DNA from 2 places in the Paenibacillus lutimineralis genome. Region 1 is predicted to be linked to the other one. Evidence: predicted binding sites of a transcription regulator. Region 1 holds the regulator's gene; the other holds the start of a gene.
What was found. The regulator LexA, encoded in region 1, represses DNA repair genes until DNA is damaged. The targets are predictions, from matches to a motif close to CGAACATATGTTCG.
Positions count from the first base shown of each region.

Region 2: EI981_RS09505 (DNA polymerase IV) is a predicted target of LexA. The motif match lies at 4,149-4,162, and genes of this name have one in related genera.

Region 1 is NZ_CP034346.1:2,644,356-2,655,881, forward strand. It holds gene EI981_RS11205 (transglycosylase domain-containing protein) at 1-469, shown strand, start outside; gene EI981_RS11210 (ribonuclease FAU-1 family protein) at 677-1,237, shown strand; gene EI981_RS11215 (YdcF family protein) at 1,240-1,914, shown strand; gene EI981_RS11220 (AAA family ATPase) at 2,220-3,194, shown strand; gene EI981_RS11225 (methionine gamma-lyase family protein) at 3,427-4,680, shown strand; gene EI981_RS11230 (MerR family transcriptional regulator) at 4,775-5,188, shown strand; gene glnA (type I glutamate--ammonia ligase) at 5,207-6,535, shown strand; gene EI981_RS29540 (YjcZ family sporulation protein) at 6,828-6,947, shown strand; gene EI981_RS29545 (YjcZ family sporulation protein) at 7,380-7,493, shown strand; gene EI981_RS11240 (DUF2642 domain-containing protein) at 8,354-8,647, opposite strand; gene lexA (transcriptional repressor LexA) at 8,921-9,544, opposite strand; gene EI981_RS11250 (LysM peptidoglycan-binding domain-containing protein) at 9,783-10,142, shown strand; gene EI981_RS11255 (DUF896 domain-containing protein) at 10,392-10,565, shown strand; gene EI981_RS11260 (hypothetical protein) at 10,688-11,221, shown strand; gene EI981_RS11265 (HAD family hydrolase) at 11,286-11,526, shown strand, end outside.
Region 2 is NZ_CP034346.1:2,282,428-2,289,472, reverse strand. It holds gene EI981_RS09520 (restriction endonuclease) at 1-1,024, opposite strand, end outside; gene EI981_RS09515 (RES domain-containing protein) at 1,326-2,570, opposite strand; gene EI981_RS09510 (hypothetical protein) at 2,837-3,541, opposite strand; gene EI981_RS09505 (DNA polymerase IV) at 4,215-5,468, shown strand; gene EI981_RS09500 (YhjD family protein) at 5,465-5,938, shown strand; gene EI981_RS09495 (helix-turn-helix domain-containing protein) at 5,998-6,339, opposite strand; gene EI981_RS09490 (DGQHR domain-containing protein) at 6,477-7,045, shown strand, end outside.

The DNA of each region.
Region 1 (11,526 bases):
TATGGATGTGGTCACCACTTCAGCCGAAGACCTGACTGTGACGCCAGGAACCGATTATGAGTATTATGTAACGGTCTACGATCCGTCGAGCGACGCAGAGAGTCAACCGTCGAACATCGCTCAGGTCTCGGTACCTGCTGAAGATAGCGGTGGAGAGGGCGAAATCATTCCGCCTCCAGATGGCGGTAATACGTCAAATCCTGGTGAAGGCGGCAACGGTGAAGTGACGCCTCCACCTAGTGGGGGAACAGGTGAGTCCGGTAATGGCGGTAGTCAGGTGCCTCCTGGCGGTGAAGGAACAGGGCCAGGGAACGGTAGCGGAACTGAGTCCGGCAGTGGAGGCAACGATGGAAGTGAACCGAGTGGGACTACACCAACTGAGCCTGGGGGCACCAATCCACCGGATTCAGGTACCGACCAATCCGGGAACAGTACAGGCGGCCAGAATAGCGGCACCAGTGGAATGTAGACATCCTCAGGTCTCGAGGATATTAACAAAGACAAAGATACACCTCGATGTAAAAGGTTAGAAATAGGATTACGATAGAACCCCGATGTTCCTATAAGAGCATCGGGGTTTTTTTGCGTATTTTTTGCGTTTTTTGCAGATTCGTTTTTGAGTGAACTCTTCAAATGTGGTAAGCTGAAAGTACATTGTGCCAGAGAGGTTTTGAACATGAAGCGAAAATTCGGAGATCGTGCGAACTGGCGCCGCGTGACCCAGCGCCAGTTCAAATCGAAGTATGTTGAAGGTGACACATTTACAGGTTATGCCACGTTTTATGGCATTAACGCCCTGCGGGACCCTCTTTGGAAGACGTATGGAGGTCATACCTTTCGCATTGCCGATAAGGGATACACCTGGCTTCAATACTATCCTAAAGGAGCCCACTATGTAGTAACTGCGATGTTTGATGATCGTGGAAGCATTGTGGAATGGTATATCGACGTATGTAAAACCCAGGGTGTAACGGATCAGGGTGTCCCATGGTTTGATGATTTGTACTTAGATATTGTTGTTCTGAAGAACGGTGAGGTGTTCTTGCTAGATGAAGATGAACTGGATGATGCACTGAGCCGGGGCCTTATCAGTGTCAGAGACTATGATTTGGCGAAGGAGACGGCCCGCGACGTGATGAAATTGATTAAGAATCAAGCGTTCCCTTATTTTGCGATGTCGCTTGAGCATTACCGGACCGGCTACGTTCAATCTGATTCTAGCAATCCTGGAGGTTAATCATGGCTCAATACCGCAAAAGTTCGCCGTATGTTGGGAACAGAAGAAGGAGCAAGAGCAAATTCGTCTGGGTTCTGCGTGTTGGGCTGACATGCATTCTAATCGGCATTTTATGGTCGGTTTACGCACTGGCCCAGATCGGCAGCGTATACAGGAATACGGCTGCGACTACTGCAGCTTCGGAGCCTTCAGATGTAGGTATTATACTTGGTGCAGCGATGTGGGGCGATCAGCCTAGTCCGGGGCTGCAAGAGCGGCTTGAGCAAGGGCTCGCGGATTACAAGGCAGGCCGCTTCCACACCTTCATACTGACGGGCGGGCTGGACAAGCCTGACTACCGTTACACAGAAGCGGAGGGAATGGCGATCTATCTCGAGCAGCACGGCGTTCCGAAGGAAGCGATCCTGCTTGAGAACAAAGCGACCAGCACCTATGAGAATTTAAAATTCAGCAAGGAGATTATGGAGGAGCAGGGGCTAACATCGGCTGTCATTATCACTCATACATTTCACGGCAACCGATCTTATGAGATTGCTAAAGCGCTGGATTATTCCAGTCCCAAGCTATCGCTCACGGAGACTCATGTACTTAAGCGTGTTCCTACCATCCTGCGTGAAATTTTAGCTTATACGAAATGGAAGATAGATTCTGTATTGCTCGCTATTGGCTGGAAATGACAAAACTTCTAATATCGGACGGGGAAAGAGAATACATTTAAAGTGCGTGTTTAAAAAGTCAGACTTTCAGCACCGAGAAGGTTGGATGAAGCTAGGGACGAAAGGAGCGGAGCGTACGAAGTTTGTACGTGAGCACCTGAGATGTTTCCGTAGGAAACATGACTTCGTAAGCATTCGCTTAGGCCCGGCTGAATTCAAGATTCGATGTCGATTAAGCTACCGGTGCTACTTCGTGATCAAAGGGGACTTTTTAAATAACCTCATAAATGTGTAAGCCCCTACCCTATAAAGAGGTGATTTGCGCTATGTCAGGGCGAGTAATGGCCAGAAGTGGCCCTCCTGAGGAGAGGCCTTCAAGACAAATCAATATTGTTCTGCGCAATTCGGATCCGCCGGTTGTCTCGCAGAGCGTTCCGGACAGTGAAGCTCATCCAACTGCCAAGGTTATGCCCCAGAATAGTCTGTTTACAGATTTGCAGAAGGAATTGGACGGACTGGTCGGATTGGATCATATTAAAGAATTAATGTATGAGATATTTGCACTCCTGCAAATCGCCTCAATGCGCTCCGAAGCTGGACTGCTGTCCGGGGCGCAGGTGTTCCATATGGTCTTCAAAGGCAATCCGGGAACCGGCAAGACGACCGTCGCCCGATTAGTGGCTAAATTTTTTCAGAAAATGGGTATCCTCAGCAAAGGTCATCTGATCGAGGTGGAACGGGCGGACCTTGTAGGAGAATATATTGGGCATACGGCCCAGAAGACTCGTGATTTGGTCAAGAAGGCGATGGGTGGTATTCTGTTTGTGGACGAAGCCTATAGTCTGGCTCGCGGCGGTGAGAAGGATTTTGGTAAGGAAGCTATCGATACGTTGGTAAAAGCAATGGAAGATTCGAAGAACCAGTTCATCTTGATCCTTGCGGGGTATTGCGACGAGATGGATTTCTTCTTGGACACCAATCCGGGATTGCCTTCACGCTTCCCGATTGTGATGGAGTTTCCAGACTATACGATCGATCAGTTGATCCAGATCGCGGAAGGAATGGCCAAGGAGCGCGACTATATTCTGATGCCACAGGCGATTGTCAAATTGAAGCAGCATCTGCTGCGTGAGAAGATGGAAGGCGAGCATGTGTTCAGCAATGCCAGACATGTCCGTAATGTCATTGAGCGTTCGATTCGCCATCAGGCTGTGCGTATTCTGAATCAATATAGCGGTGGTTCGCCCGGTAAATTGGAGTTAATGACGATTCGTACCGAGGACTTGAAGCTTGATAAGTAATTGGCTGAGTGTTCATTCGTGCAAGCTGCAATCTTTATACCGAGGAAGTCGTTTTAAAATAGAAGTTTAGGTATTTCCAGTGTTAAGCAGAGAAGAAGTTGAACCTATGGTTAACGCAGTGAGCGACCGTTTCTGCATTCATGTTGGAGCGGTCTACCGACTGCATCATCAGGTTCAACTTTTCAAATTATTTACAGCGAGATTGTAAGGGAATAAGGGAGAGAAAAGTGGGATGGCGGTATTTTCAGAAGACATAGTAACTAGGATGGAAGAGGCAGAGCGTCAAGCTGAACAGCAGTTCCGTGTAATCGATCGTATTGTGGACAGGAATCAGTTCAAAGTGATTGAAGCTTTTCAGAAGCATCATGTGAGTGATTTTCATTTCGCAGGTTCGACCGGCTATGCTTATAATGACCGAGGGCGTGAAGTACTGGACCTCGTCTACGCAGATGTGTTCGGCGCAGAGGCGGCGCTGGTGCGCCCGCATTTTGCTTCCGGTACGCATACAATCTCTACAGCGCTTTTTGGCGTGCTGCGTCCGGGAGATGAGCTGCTCTATATAACTGGCAAGCCATATGATACGCTACATAAGGTGATCGGCAAGCCTGGTGATGGAACGGGTTCTTTACAGGATTTTGGAATCACGTATGATGATGTGGCATTGCTGGCTGACGGAACGGTCGACTGGGGTACGGTGGCCGATAAACTAACACCCCAGACGAAGGTGATCGGTATCCAGCGTTCGCGCGGATATGATTGGAGAGATTCGTTCACCGTAGAGCAAATTGGTGAGATGGTGAAGCGTGTGAAGTCATTGTCCCCGAACTGCATCGTTTTTGTCGATAATTGCTATGGGGAATTTACTGAGGAGCAGGAGCCGACAGAAGTAGGGGCCGATCTGATTGCAGGCTCTCTAATAAAAAATCCTGGCGGAGGGCTGGCCGAGACCGGCGGATATATTTGCGGACGAGCTGAGCTTGTGGAGCTGGCAGCGAATCGCCTGACTGCGCCGGGTATCGGTGGAGAAGTCGGTGCGATGCTGGGTACGACTCGGGGGATTTACCAGGGGTTGTTCTTGGCTCCAACGATCGTAGGACAAGCCGTCAAGGGAAGTATTCTGGCTGCAGCCCTATTCGAGAGAGTTGGCTTTGATAGCAAGCCGCGCTGGAATGATAAGCGGACAGATCTGATCCAAGCGATCTCCTTCAGCAGCTCGGAGCATTTAATTGCTTTTGTTCAAGGCATTCAGCGTGCAGCAGCAGTAGACGGGCATGTTGTACCTGAGCCATGGGATATGCCGGGGTATGAGCATCCAGTCATTATGGCAGCAGGAACCTTTATTCAAGGGGGAAGTCTCGAGCTATCCGCGGATGCGCCGATTCGTGAACCTTATATTGCTTATATGCAGGGCGGACTTACCTACTCCCACGTTAAGTTCGGTCTGTTGACCGCATTGCAGACGATGAAGGATCGTCATCTACTATAAATTTTCTTGTAAGTAAACCTGACATCACTATTGACATGTCAGAATAACTTACATATCATTATTTTATGATAATTAAACTGGAAGGTTGAGAGCGATGAGTGACGAAATTCGCAGAAATATGGCCTTGTTTCCGATTGGTATCGTGATGAAGCTTACGGATTTAACAGCTCGGCAAATTCGTTATTACGAACAGCATGAGTTGATTGTACCCGCGCGCACATCCGGGAACCAACGTCTGTTTTCCTTTAATGATGTGGAACGTCTGCTCGAGATTAAAGCCTTGATTGATAAGGGAGTTAATATTGCTGGTATTAAGCAGGTGATTGCTCCGGCTAATGGCGAATCTGAAGAAGCAACTGTAATGACGCGGGACACTGAAGAAAAACGCAAGGAAATACCGACTTCTGAGCTCTATCGTATGCTGAAGCAGGAATTGTTCACGAAGCAACGTCCTGGTCAGGTTTCATTAATCCAGGGGGAATTATCCCGCTACTTTAAATTAAAATAACTGTTGGGAGATGTTAGCGTGAGTTACACCAAGGAAGATATTCTGCGAATCGCCAAAGAAGAGAATGTCCGCTTTATCCGTCTGCAATTTACAGATCTGCTCGGAACGATTAAGAACGTAGAAATTCCGGTAAGCCAGTTGGAGAAAGCGTTGGACAACAAGATGATGTTCGACGGTTCATCTATTGAAGGCTATGTGCGGATCGAAGAATCTGACATGTATCTGGTTCCGGATTTGGAAACTTGGGTTATCTTTCCTTGGGTTAGAGAGGATCGTATTGCCCGCTTAATCTGTGATGTGTACATGCCTGATGGCACACCATTCGCTGGTGACCCGCGTAATATCCTGAAGCGCGTCCTGAAGGAAGCCGAAGAGATGGGCTATACTTCGATGAATGTCGGACCTGAACCAGAATTCTTCCTGTTCAAGACGGATGAGAAGGGCAACCCTACTATGGAGTTGAATGACCAAGGTGGTTATTTCGACCTTGCACCGACGGACCTTGGTGAGAACTGCCGCCGTGAGATCGTGCTAACACTTGAAGAAATGGGCTTTGAAATCGAAGCTTCCCACCATGAGGTAGCTCCGGGCCAACACGAAATTGACTTCAAATATGCGAAGGCAATTAAAGCGGCTGACCAAATTCAAACCTTCAAATTGGTTGTTAAGACGATCGCTCGTCAGCATGGCTTGCATGCTACATTTATGCCGAAGCCATTGTATGGCGTGAGTGGTTCCGGAATGCACTGTCATCAATCCCTGTTCAAGGGTAAGACAAATGCTTTCTATGATGAGAAGGATGAGCTTGGCCTGAGCCAAGACGCTCGCCACTACATGGCCGGTATTTTGACCCATGCGCGCGCCTTCGCCGCTGTAACCAACCCAACTGTGAACTCTTATAAACGTCTCGTGCCTGGTTATGAAGCGCCATGCTATGTAGCTTGGTCTTCCAGTAACCGTAGCCCGATGATTCGTATTCCAGCTTCCCGCGGGATTAGTACTCGCGTTGAGGTCCGTAACCCTGACCCGGCTGCTAACCCATACCTTGCACTTGCAGTAATGCTCAAGGCAGGTCTTGATGGCATCAAGAGAAAGCTGCCGCTCGTTCAACCCGTTGATCGTAACATCTACGTGATGTCTGACGAAGAGCGTATCGAAGAAGGTATTCCAAGCTTGCCAGTAGACTTGAAGGAAGCGATCGGTGAATTAGTGCGCAGTGATATCATGGCTGATGCTCTCGGCGATCATGCTATGACCCACTTCTATGAGTTGAAAGCCATCGAATGGGATATGTTTAGAATGCAAGTCCACCAATGGGAACGTGACCAATATATGACTTTGTATTAATTCGAGGAATCCCTTGCGCCGTAAGGCGTGGGGGTTTTTTATTGTTGGGTAAATAACAATGAATAAAGCAGTTTCTACTAATTGCCGACAAATGCCCCAAATTTATGAGAAAAGATGCGCAGCTATGTATTGGCTGCCCTAGGTATTATTTCGAACCCGAAACAACCAGACAGAGGATATAACGAGTGTACAAGAATCTAATAAATAGGCCACGTATAGTGATGTATGCCTAATCTTTGTAACGGGCATTTGAATAGAATGCACTGTACCATATAACAGAGGAGGTATTTAAATGGGTGAAATTGGTGGTGTAGGTTGTTGCGGTCCTGGATTCGGAGGAGCAATTGGGACTTCAACTACTGTAATTTTGGTTCTCTATATACTCCTTGTTATTATCTTAAGAACATTTTAATTAGTGACGAACCTCGAGTAATATCAAAAACTGGGGTGTGGTAACGTTCGTGGAAACACCGTAGCACAAGCCGAAAACAGCAGTATTTAAAAAGCCAACTAGTTTAATGGGGACTGCCCCCCGTTTGTGGGACAGGGATTAAAACTCCTTGCAAGTTTAAATAACCAGTCGTCGATATTCTATCGGCGACTGGTTATTTAGTCGTTAGATCAGATCGAGTTATAGTAGTTAATGTAATCTCGAACGGTCTGCTCAATACAGGTAAGCCAATCAATAGTCATTTTACTTTTATATAGACGATAACTACTGTTATGTTCCCAAAGTTGTACAAGTATTTTGATAATTAGACTATAGGATAGGTAGATATGTCCAAACTGTTAATCAAAATTTGAATAGGATGATGTGTACTTTAAAAACAAGGAGGTTGCACACATGAGCGATGTAGTTGGCGGTGTAGGTTGTGGCGGGGGACTGTTTACATCAACAGCAGCAATTTTAGTGCTCTTCATTCTGCTTGTTATCATTACAAGAGCTTTTGTATTTTAACTAATTAATCTTAGTTACATGGCTACGGTGTTTCCGATAAAAGCTGAAACACCGTAGCTCAATCCGATGATGTCGTTAAAAGGCTCCGCTGGCTTGATGCTGGCGGAACTTATTATTAATAGAAAGATCATCTTAGATTCGTTTAGGTAGAGATTTTCTTATCTTGCTGTCATCATTACATTTTAGAATGGCTGTCAGATGTTTACGAAGTGCTTCAATATTTTCAAGGTCCCTATCTCTTCTCTTAATATCTATGTAACAAAGTATGCAAATAATAGGAGGAGAGGTAACGGATATTTACCTAATTAATAAAGTTGTGTGCTTATCTACTATAGTCGTGAATATTGAACCACCTAAGGGTGCTAATATTCAATTTACTTACGCTTTATTGTACGAACAAAAGCGACTATCGAAAAAATCAGTGCAGTTAAGCTGGAAGCAAAAACTAAGAATTCCACATTTCAATCCCCATTCTCGTATATTGAATACTCATTTCTTATAAGAATCTCCGGGGAGGAACTTCCCATAATAGCAATCAGCATCGGAATAACGAACCCAATAATCGTTTTTCTTCTCACGGAACCCCCCGTATTGATATCACGATATTTCCAGTGTCTTACAGTGAATACGATAGCATAATAAACATAATGGTCAAGTGCGTTAGAAACTAGTATCTCTATAAAAAACACTATAAACCTGCTCGGAACATAAAATGACCTTAGAACTTCCCACTGGGAAGCCTAAGGACGGAGAATTTTACTATCTCGTTATTTGGATTTTCATTAACCTTTTGAAAGCGACTAGTCTATATACGTATGCTTGAAGGTCTGGATAGAGGGGGCGACTAGCCCCTCTTTTATCTAATATTCCGGCATGATCCAGACAATTTCGCAAATGCGAACAATAAACTTCATATGTCTTTCTTCAAGTACGACATGGTCTTGTTTTACATCGATGATACATCCGTCGAGTCTGCCGCGAGTAGTTTCCAGAATGACAACTTTACCTTTAAGGGACATTAAACATTCAACAACGCATTGATCAACAGGATGAACAATGATAGATTGAGGCATGTGATGCTTATGTGGCATATTAGGCATATTTGACATACTAGTCATGGTGGGCATTTGATACATCATTGGATAACTGTTCAAAAAATTACCTCCCAGTAAATTGTATACGACATTCTATGCATTAGCCTATAAAACAAACTGGGCGGATGCCTAGAGTTTAAAATTAAAATTCATTAGACAAGTCAAATACGGACTTTGAGAACAAGAGGAGATAACAAAATAATTACAACTTAAAAGGCATCCCAGCAGGGATGCCTTTAATCCATCGTTGTAGCATTAAATCGTCAATAATCGATTGCTGCAACTTATGTAGGATTCGTCCGAACAGACGCAGTCCATTGTATAAAATCAAGATTAATGAAAATCCCGGAAGAGGCCGATGACTTTGCCGAGGATGCTTACGTGCTTCAAGCGAAGGGGCTCCATGGTTGGATTCTCCGGCTGAAGGCGGATATGATCCTTCTCTTTGTAGAAGGTCTTGACCGTGGCTTCATCTTCCTCAGTCATTGCTACGACGATATCGCCGTTGTTCGCGGTCTGCTGTTGTCTTACGATAACATAATCGCCATTATGGATTCCGGCTTCAATCATGCTGTTGCCGACAACGGACAACATGAAAATCTCGCCATCGTTCGCATAATGATTAGGCAACGGAAAGTAATCCTCTATATTCTCGGTTGCCGTGATCGGCACGCCTGCTGTTACTTTACCGACGACAGGAACGCGTGCTACCGAATGGGCGAACAGGCCGGCGCTTTCGGATTCCTCGCCAAGCAGCTCAATAGCTCTCGGTTTGGTAGGGTCGCGTCGAATGAATCCCTTCTTCTCCAGACGATCCAGATGTCCGTGTACCGTAGAGCTGGAGGCTAGTCCAACGGCTTCTCCAATTTCACGGACGGAGGGTGGATATCCTTTCGTTCGTACTTCGCTGCGAATAAATTCCAAGATTGCTTGCTGGCGGCTGGACACCTTAGACATAACCAATCAACTCCAGTTAGTAACGTTTGGAAAAATTATAACATAGAACTACCGTTCGTACAAACATAAGTTCTAACTTTATACGTTTTTGATCCCATTTCATACATATATACCGAATAGATGCCGTCGAATGATGTGAAAAAAATAGAGAACGAATGTTCGAAAAAAGTATTGAATCAAACAAGTGTTCGTGTTATATTATTTTCAGCAATAAGAACACTTGTTTGGAGTGAGGAAAATGCTTAAATATAGCACTTATAAGAGTATTTATACGGAGCCAGTTCAGAAAACTTCTATATTGCCAGGGAGACGGAGCGCCCATCTTTCTAGAACAGCTAAGAGAACGATGTTGGTGCTTGTACTACTATTGTTAACCTGTACAGGAGTGGTCTCGGCTTTTGCCTCATCGACTGATAACGCTAATAAGAAACCGTTGGAGACAGTTATTGTTATGCCGGGTGATACGTTATGGGAGATTGCTTCTGAGCATAAACCCCAGGGCAAAGACATTAGAAAATATATAGATACAATCAAGCGTGCTAATGGAAAGCATTTGAGTTCGATACAAGCTGGGGAAGTGCTGGTTCTCCCTAACTAATCAGTTGTAAGTTCGTTCTAGTAGGTCCACGGAATGAATGTCGATACCGTTTTACGATGAAGAGAAATTACTATATAATGAAGAGAGCTTGCACTAAAGGCGGCACTGCCTTGACAAGCTCTTTTTCTCATGTCAGAGTATGAATAATTACTGCTTTGCATGAGCGGTAAATACGGCTTGAATCTGAATCTCTTCTATAATATGAGGATGAGAGCTGTAATAAAAGACTAACGACTTGGGGAGGGAATTATGGATATAGAATCTGTTGTTGCACGGATCAATGAATTGGCCCGTAAACATAAATCTGATGGGTTAACCGAAGAAGAGATTCTGGAGAGAGCTAAGCTGCGCGAGAGATATCTCGAGAATTTCCGGGCGAATTTCCGTCAAAGATTAGAACAAATCGAAATCGTCGATGAGTAAGCCGGCCCTTTGGGCCTGGCTATACATAACATGCTGCTTACGAACAAGTGTCGGGCTTGATTGGCTGGACATTTCGTAGGCTTATAATGTTGATAGCGCTATTAATATGAGGAGGACAGAATATGGGTTCATTTGACAGAAAAGTAGAACGCAATCAAAAAAGACTGAACCAAAAAGGGAAAGGGCCTACGATCACGACAGGCACGGCATCCAACCCACGGAAATCGCTTGGTGCAAGAGGGGAGGGGGATATTTTCCGGGGGCGCAATATCATCCTGCCGGGAGTGTTAGTGTTTATTGCCTTATTGTATTCAACCGTTGGAATGATCGGTAATTCAGCGGATATGAGTACCTGGCTTTATTGGCTGACGATCGGGCTGTACTTACTGCTGGCCTTCACCTTGTACATGAGAAGACCCTATCTACGCATTAACAAGAATTGGATATATACAACCAAATATAACCGCGACCGAATTCTGGAAGCAGGCAACATTAGCAAAATCAAAGTCAGCCGCAAGAAAATCATGATCGTGCCTAAGATTAAGGATGCGAATTGGGTATTCTATCGTACTCGGAATCAGTTTGATACGGCAGCTATGGGAGACCGTCTGGAGCAGTTCGCACACACTCATCATGTTACCTTTGAGAGAGAGTAGGAAACTTCGAGAGAGCGCATAGCAAATGATGTAATTTGGCATGGGAGAGGGAGGAGTGGTCGAAGTGACCATAAAAGCGGTATGCTTTGATTTGGATGATACATTGCTCTGGGATGATCGGAGCGTAAAAGAGGCTTTCGAGGAGACATGTCGCAAGGCTGAAGCAGTAACGGGCTGCAACTCGATAGAACTGGAAGCGGCTGTCCGCAGAGAAGCTAGGGAATTGTATGAATCCTATGAGACATTTTCTTTTACGAAAATGATCGGGATAAATCCATTTGAAGGGCTATGGGCTAACTTCTCAG
Region 2 (7,045 bases), 360 kb from region 1:
CATAAGCTCTGTGTTTTTCCTTTGTTTCAGTTGGAATTTTAAACATATTAAGAAAGTCTCTAATACTAATTAAATTCGAACCTGGATATTCTATCTCAAAATCATACATTTTCATTTCATCATTAATTATCTTAGTGCAAACGTCTGTAAGAGGAGGACTAGATAACCTACTTCCGTTTTTTAATATAATCCCTCTTATAGCTTGTTTCATCAAAATTTCAAATTCATTGTGAAAACCTAGAATATACGCTATTGCAATATGACAGCGTAAAATTTTAAACAATTGTCCCTCGCTTTTTAACAGATATTCGTATGATTTCCCATAGTTCCCGTTAGCTAGTTCCATTAATGCTAAGTTAAAATATGACTCAACACGCTTTTCCTTCATTATCCTTGTTTTTCCTGTAGCGAATATTTCACGATGTGCGTTTATCCTAGAAATTGCTTCATTGATTATTCCATTAGTACGGGCATCTGCGCCGAAAGCTAGTACACTGGCCAGAAGCAGATTGATTAAGGCAGTATGTGGCATCTCCATTGATGGGTCATCGTTTATTCGATCCGTTAAGAGAACATACTTTTCCGAATCAAATAAGGGGGATTGTAAGAATCCGTTTGTCTCAGCACTAATTATTATATTATTGTCAATTGAACTGCTCATTTCAGAAGCATAAAGCAGTTCCTTTAATTTAACCTCATCGATTAACTCAAGATTTTTACCTCTACTAAATTCTTCTGCTTGCCTCGTAAAAGAACTTGTAGTAACCAGGATGCCCTTTAATGCATTTTCCGATATAACAGTACCGTATAAATCCCTTAATTCAGGTTCGCCTACTTTCCCTTTCCACCTCTTACATTGAATCAAATATTTACCCTTAAACAATAAACCTTCATAGTTCGCTATAATGTCGATCCCGCCATCGCCACTTGCTTTAGTGATTTGTGCTCTAAATCCAAGTTTAACAAATAGGTTATAGATTAACTTTTCAAACTCCAAACCGCCCATATTCTCAAACAAAGCCATTTTTTCACCCTATTTCTTGTAATAAGCCCTATAGTACTATATAAATATTTTTAAAATCCCATATTCTCTATCATCTTTACCTTTTGTATGGGCTGCGTAGCGCTTAAGGTCTTAAGAAGCAATCTAGTCTACAACTTTATTTTTCCAGTCTAACACTTTCTTTTTCAGTCTAGTACTTTATTTTCTTTTGACAACCAGAACTTGCACCGATAAAGCAAAAAAGCCGCTAAAATAGCGACTTTCAATGGTACCAAGTTTTCGTCCCCCTGACAGCAGTCTGAAGAAAATTCTTAATAATATTCTAAATTTCAACTTCATATTTAATGTTTATTTTCATTCTTTTAACGTGAGTAATACTCATATCCTCGGTGCTTGTGAAATTTAGAATAGCGTAGTTGGTATAATCTTCACCTCTTACCCCTTTATAAGAAATACCGTGATATCCTATTTCCTTGCAACATTCAGAAATATAATTGGTTAAAGCATAATCGGAATTGTAAATCCCATCAGTATTTGAACTTTCTCGAACCAAATCATTAAATTTGTAAAATAACCTATCAATATTGAGCATTATCAATGGTCTTCGGATATAAACGTGAGCAATACAGATATCTTGTTTTGCAGTAGGATTAATTTCATAAGGTATTGAGTCGATATTATCACAACAATACAATACTGAGCTTCCAACAGGATTAAAACGCCCGTGACTCGCCCATGATTGAGGGGGGTTCCACATCTGCTCTATTCCATAATCTGTACTGTTTTTTGGGACAGTTCTACCTCTGAGAACAATGGTGCCGGGTTTTAATACTTCATAATGTTCTTTATCGTAATGTGTTTTTAGTAATTTAAAGATTGTTTGGCCTACGTTATGAAAATAACCAAGCATATGATTAGCCCTTAAATAACTTCCAAACTCTGTTAAATCTTCTATGTTAATTTTCACACCATAATCGGATGCGAAGTCTCGAATTTTTAAATATTTAATAATTTCATAAAATTGCTGAATGTCTGTTTCAGAATAGACAACGTCTTCTCTAAAAAACTTATATTCGGATCTGGTTCTATCTGTTGACGGGTCATATCTATTATAACCAAATCCACAATTCTGACATTTTAACATTAACAATAAGCTTTCTTTCGTTTTAGTTTCAAGTTGATAATATATTAAATTATCCACTGGTTGACCTAATGAGGTGAGATTTTGTATATCGTTATCGCTTAGCTCATACATTCCTTTATATTCAGAATCATCTTTAATTACTTGATCAATAAAAGCTCCTTCACAATTAAAACAATAGTGAATCTTATTCGAAATACTTTCAGACAAAATTCTTATACAAATATCGGAAAAATTATCATCAGATATGTAATATGCATTTTGAGCAATATCTTTTTGACACTTACACTTTAATTCATCATCCTCACTAGCTTGATCGAAATAAGAATCTAAAAAATGTGATTCAGTTTCCATTACTGCTTCTTTTAGTAATCTATTTTTTTGATCTCCCCTAAAGCATGTGTTGCAATTAAGATTTATGTACATACCTTTATTCCCCTTTTTCCAGTCTATAATTAAGCTGCTTTTGAGTCTGTGTTAAGAACCATTACCTAGATAATTCTTTTCCTAATTCTACACCAAATATGTCAAAAACGCTGGCTCCAGTGCAGGGGTTGTAAATGCAATCAAAGGCTGTCAATGGATTCAATACACTTCTAACTTCTTGTCGGAACGAGGGGCGACAACGTCGACCCGATGCGTGAATATGGTGTTATCCGAAGTACTCGACTTCTCGATTAGTCTATTGAATTTTATTTTTTATTAGCTCTAATAACTAACAGAGCTTCCCTCAAATTATCTGCAACATTTCTTCTATTAAGCAATTCATAACTATCTCTATCTAAAAGCAACTCATAATCTAATGCGCCACATAGACTGTTAATTCGCCCGTAACCAGGCGCGATTGGAATAGCATTACTCTTGCCCGGTGCCGCATGTTTGGCCATATTCATTCTATATAATTCAACCAACTTGTAAACAGGTTCTAATTGAACCCAACAATATTCAACTTCATCTCTAAAAAACTGATCATCTCGAAATTTCTCCAATTGTCTCCTTCTAGCATGTAAAGTTAAATTCATATGATCTTCATTATCAGCAAGTGATTTTAGTTTTAATTCAATTCCACCGTTTTTGAACAGTTTAGAAAAATCATACTTTCTGTCTCGCCACAAACGTAGAACTTCATATAATGCAAAAATCCACATTTGAGAGAATGCCCCTACAGTCATCGCTTCAAAAGATGGAGTTCTCTCTTTCTCAATATACGTTTCTAATAGGTTATACTCAAATTGAGTAATATTAGGATCGATAATACCAATATTCATTGCTTGCATTCCAAGAAATATATCATCTCTATAAAACAGGAGAGACCTAAGATCATTAGCTATTATTGAAAAATCAATATCTTCAATTGGCAAATAATCTCCACCATGCCTTATAATTACTTCTTTCATCGTTTAACCTCCTATTAAATCTATGCTCTATCTTGTTTTTTAGATTTCTCAGGTATTTCGGATAACGTCTTTTTCATGAACTTCTCAAATAATTCCATATGTAGGATATTCGCGAAACTTTTGCGCTATCCTGCCCGTTAGCTTAACGCCATTGCTTACTCAATATCAATTATTCAGAGCTTTAAATTGTCTTAGGATATAGGTTCTTTGTTCATTTCGGCTAACGATATAAGTTTTTGTCCTCAGCTCGAGACAAGAGCTTTTATCGTTTAAAAAAATGCCGCGATTTTGCGACTTCTTTAAGCCAAGATCGACAAAATACTTTTATTAAGGGGATTTATAAACAAAAAAACTTCCCTTTTAGAAAAAAACTGTTATTGAAATATCACTTGGGTTGAAGAAGTTAGTATTGTCGGTGTATTGTTAAAACTTTTAGGTATTCATTCATGTCGTAACTATTGAGCTTTGTTAACTCTATTTTAACAAATCGGCAATGAGATTAAGTTCTTGTCTCGAGCAAAATCATGAAACATTACCTTTATCATTAATCACGTAAAAGGAGAACTCGAAAAATAAACTTTAACTGGGTAATTTAACCTTTGAATCACGAACATATATTCGGTATATAATAAATACAGGAACATACTTTCGCATTCCGGAGGAGGGTGTCATTGTGGAGCCCGTTATTATGTTAGCAGATTGTCAATCTTTTTATGCGTCAGTCGAAAAAGCAGCGCACCCAGAATATCGCGATAAGCCACTCATTGTAGCTGGTGACCCGACACGGAGATCTGGAATCGTCCTTGCAGCATGTCCAATTGCTAAGCAATACGGTATAACAACTGCTGAGACATTAGGAGAGGCTCTTGGGAAATGTCCTGATGTAGTAGTTATTCGCCCACATATGCAAACTTATATTGATGTGTCACTCATGATAACGGAAATATTTGAATCCTTTACAGATTTGGTGGAGCCTTTTTCAATTGATGAACAGTTTTTAGACGTGACTGGTTCCCTCTCTTACTTTGGTTCTCCAGAGGAGATTGCGCGCAGAATCCAAGTAAAGGTAATGATGTATACAGGTGTCTGGATTAGAGTAGGTATAAGCTCAACAAAGATCCTTGCTAAAATGGCAACAGATATATGGGCAAAGAAAAACGAAACAGGAATTTTCACGTTACCCAAAAGTGATGTAGAAACCCTGTTGTGGCCGCAGCCAATAAATAAAATGTTCGGTGTTGGCTCACGGATGACCGCACATTTCCAACGGATGGGACTCGCGACGATCGGCGACCTTGGTAGTCTCCCCTTGCCAGAATTCAAGCGCAAGCTGCGGGCGCGGATGGGTCGCAACAGCGATATTCAGGCGGAGTTATTCTGGCAGACAGCGAACGGTATTGATCAGAGCCCAGTCAAGCCAAGCTCGCATGACGTACAGAAGGCCATCGGCCATCAAATGACGCTACCCCGTGATTACAGCAAGCCTCAGGAAATTGATGTCATTCTACTGGAATTAAGCGAGGAAGTTTGCCGACGTAGCCGCGCCAAGGGTTATATGGGCAGCGTCGTCGCAGCAGGGGCACAAGGTACTGATTTCGATCGGCCGACAGGCTTTTTTCACCAGATGGCGGTACCAGATCCGACGAATATTACGATGGAAGTATTCACTGCGGCCAAGACGTTATTTTATACCCATTGGGACCGGCTCCCTGTTCGCAGACTCGGCGTGACATTATCTAAGCTGGTGCCCGATGACCAATATCAGCTTACCCTGTTCGGCAATAGGGAAAAGGAAAGAAAGCTGGAACGCGTCACGGATGCGATCCGCCATAAGTTTGGAACGACCTCGATTCTGCGGGCATCCTCGTTACTTAAGGCAGCCCAGGCACGTGACCGAAGCGTCAAAATAGGAGGACACTACAAATGAGTAAGAAGCTAGAAGGCAACGGTCGCTGGGAATCCAGCCGAATGATGCTCCCTGAACATAGGGAACAATACCTGAGTCGTAGGTATGGACAGCAAGAGAAAGTGAAGACAGAACTGCCGACCAAGGAGGATCTTGAATTAGTTCGAGACTATGTGCTGCTGCCCATGATACTTACGATTGTAGATAAAAACAATACTGAGATTGGGTTTACTTCTTATTCGTTAAAAAGCCTGTATATAAAGGCTTCTCAAGTCTTAATGGCACGAATTCATGCAGATTTAAGCGTGGTAAGAAAGAAAATGAAGGTAAGGAACATAAAAGTGTTTCAAGAAGAGCGCGTGGACAGTGCTGTCCATTATAGGTTTGTCTGCCGAGGGTATGAGGATACGTTTGCTATGATGCGTGATGTTGCAAGAGCTGAAATAAGTGTAAGAATCTCTAGGTATGTGTCAGAGATGTTTAAACCTTAAACAAAGGGTCTGTAGTTCTAAAAGTGGTCTATAATAGACCACTTCATTAAAGAGTCATTTTAGTATTTCTTTGCATCAAATGCAGCTAATACATCTTTAGACAGCCTATAGATAATTTCGATTTCCTTTATGCTTCGATTGTGAAGCAACACTTTCAACGAGTCTAGCATCTTTTCTTTTTCAGAGAGTTGCACTGTTCCTAATACCTCAGCGGGGCTGATTCTTAAAGCATTAATTAACCTCTCGAGGGTCTCCAGTGAAATATTCTTTTCTCCACGCTCCACACTTCCAACATATGACTGGGGCAGTTGCGTCATTTCTCCTAATTGTTCTTGTGTAAGTCCGCGATTCTTCCGAAGAATACGGATTTGCTGCCCAATTTGTTTGATTAATTCTGCCATAAAGACCACCTCTCCTAAAGAGTAGGCAAGTCACACGAATTATTAAATACACTCATAACATATAAAACCATTTGATTTTAGATGTTATAAGAACTATTATGGTTGTGAAATAACATTATAAGGGTGAGAAAAACATCATGAATAATACTCTTCCAAATCAAGTGGTAATTGAGAATGTTCTTTTGAGCAAAATTAGAGGCAAAATTGCTTACCAGGGGAATATATCAGCGTCAACCATACTGAATTTATTTTATGTAAAGCCGTACAATGATCCTTCTGGAAAGGGTTATCAGAGACCGGTAGATCCGAAAAGAAGCCATGATTTCGCTATTTACCTTTCTAAGGGTGAAGATGCACTTTTCACACCAATTCTACTCAATGCAGCTTCCCATTGGGAGTTTGCTTGTTATAATCGTGAGCGTCCATCTTTTGGGCGCCTAATATGTAAAGGGAAGGCTTCTTTGATGGATGGCCAGCATCGTTTAGGTGGCATTCAACGTTATATTCAAGAAACTAACTCTGATTTGAATGTTCCTTTTCTTTCATTTCATTGTCTCGATGAAGATGAGGAAATAAAGCTTTTTGACACGATAAATACAAAGGCCAAGGGGATTGGCCCCTCTTTAAGTAAATATCTCAGAAGAGATTCTGATGAGTTGAGTTGGGTGGCTACACAATTGTTAATTCAAAAGGATAGTCCATTTCA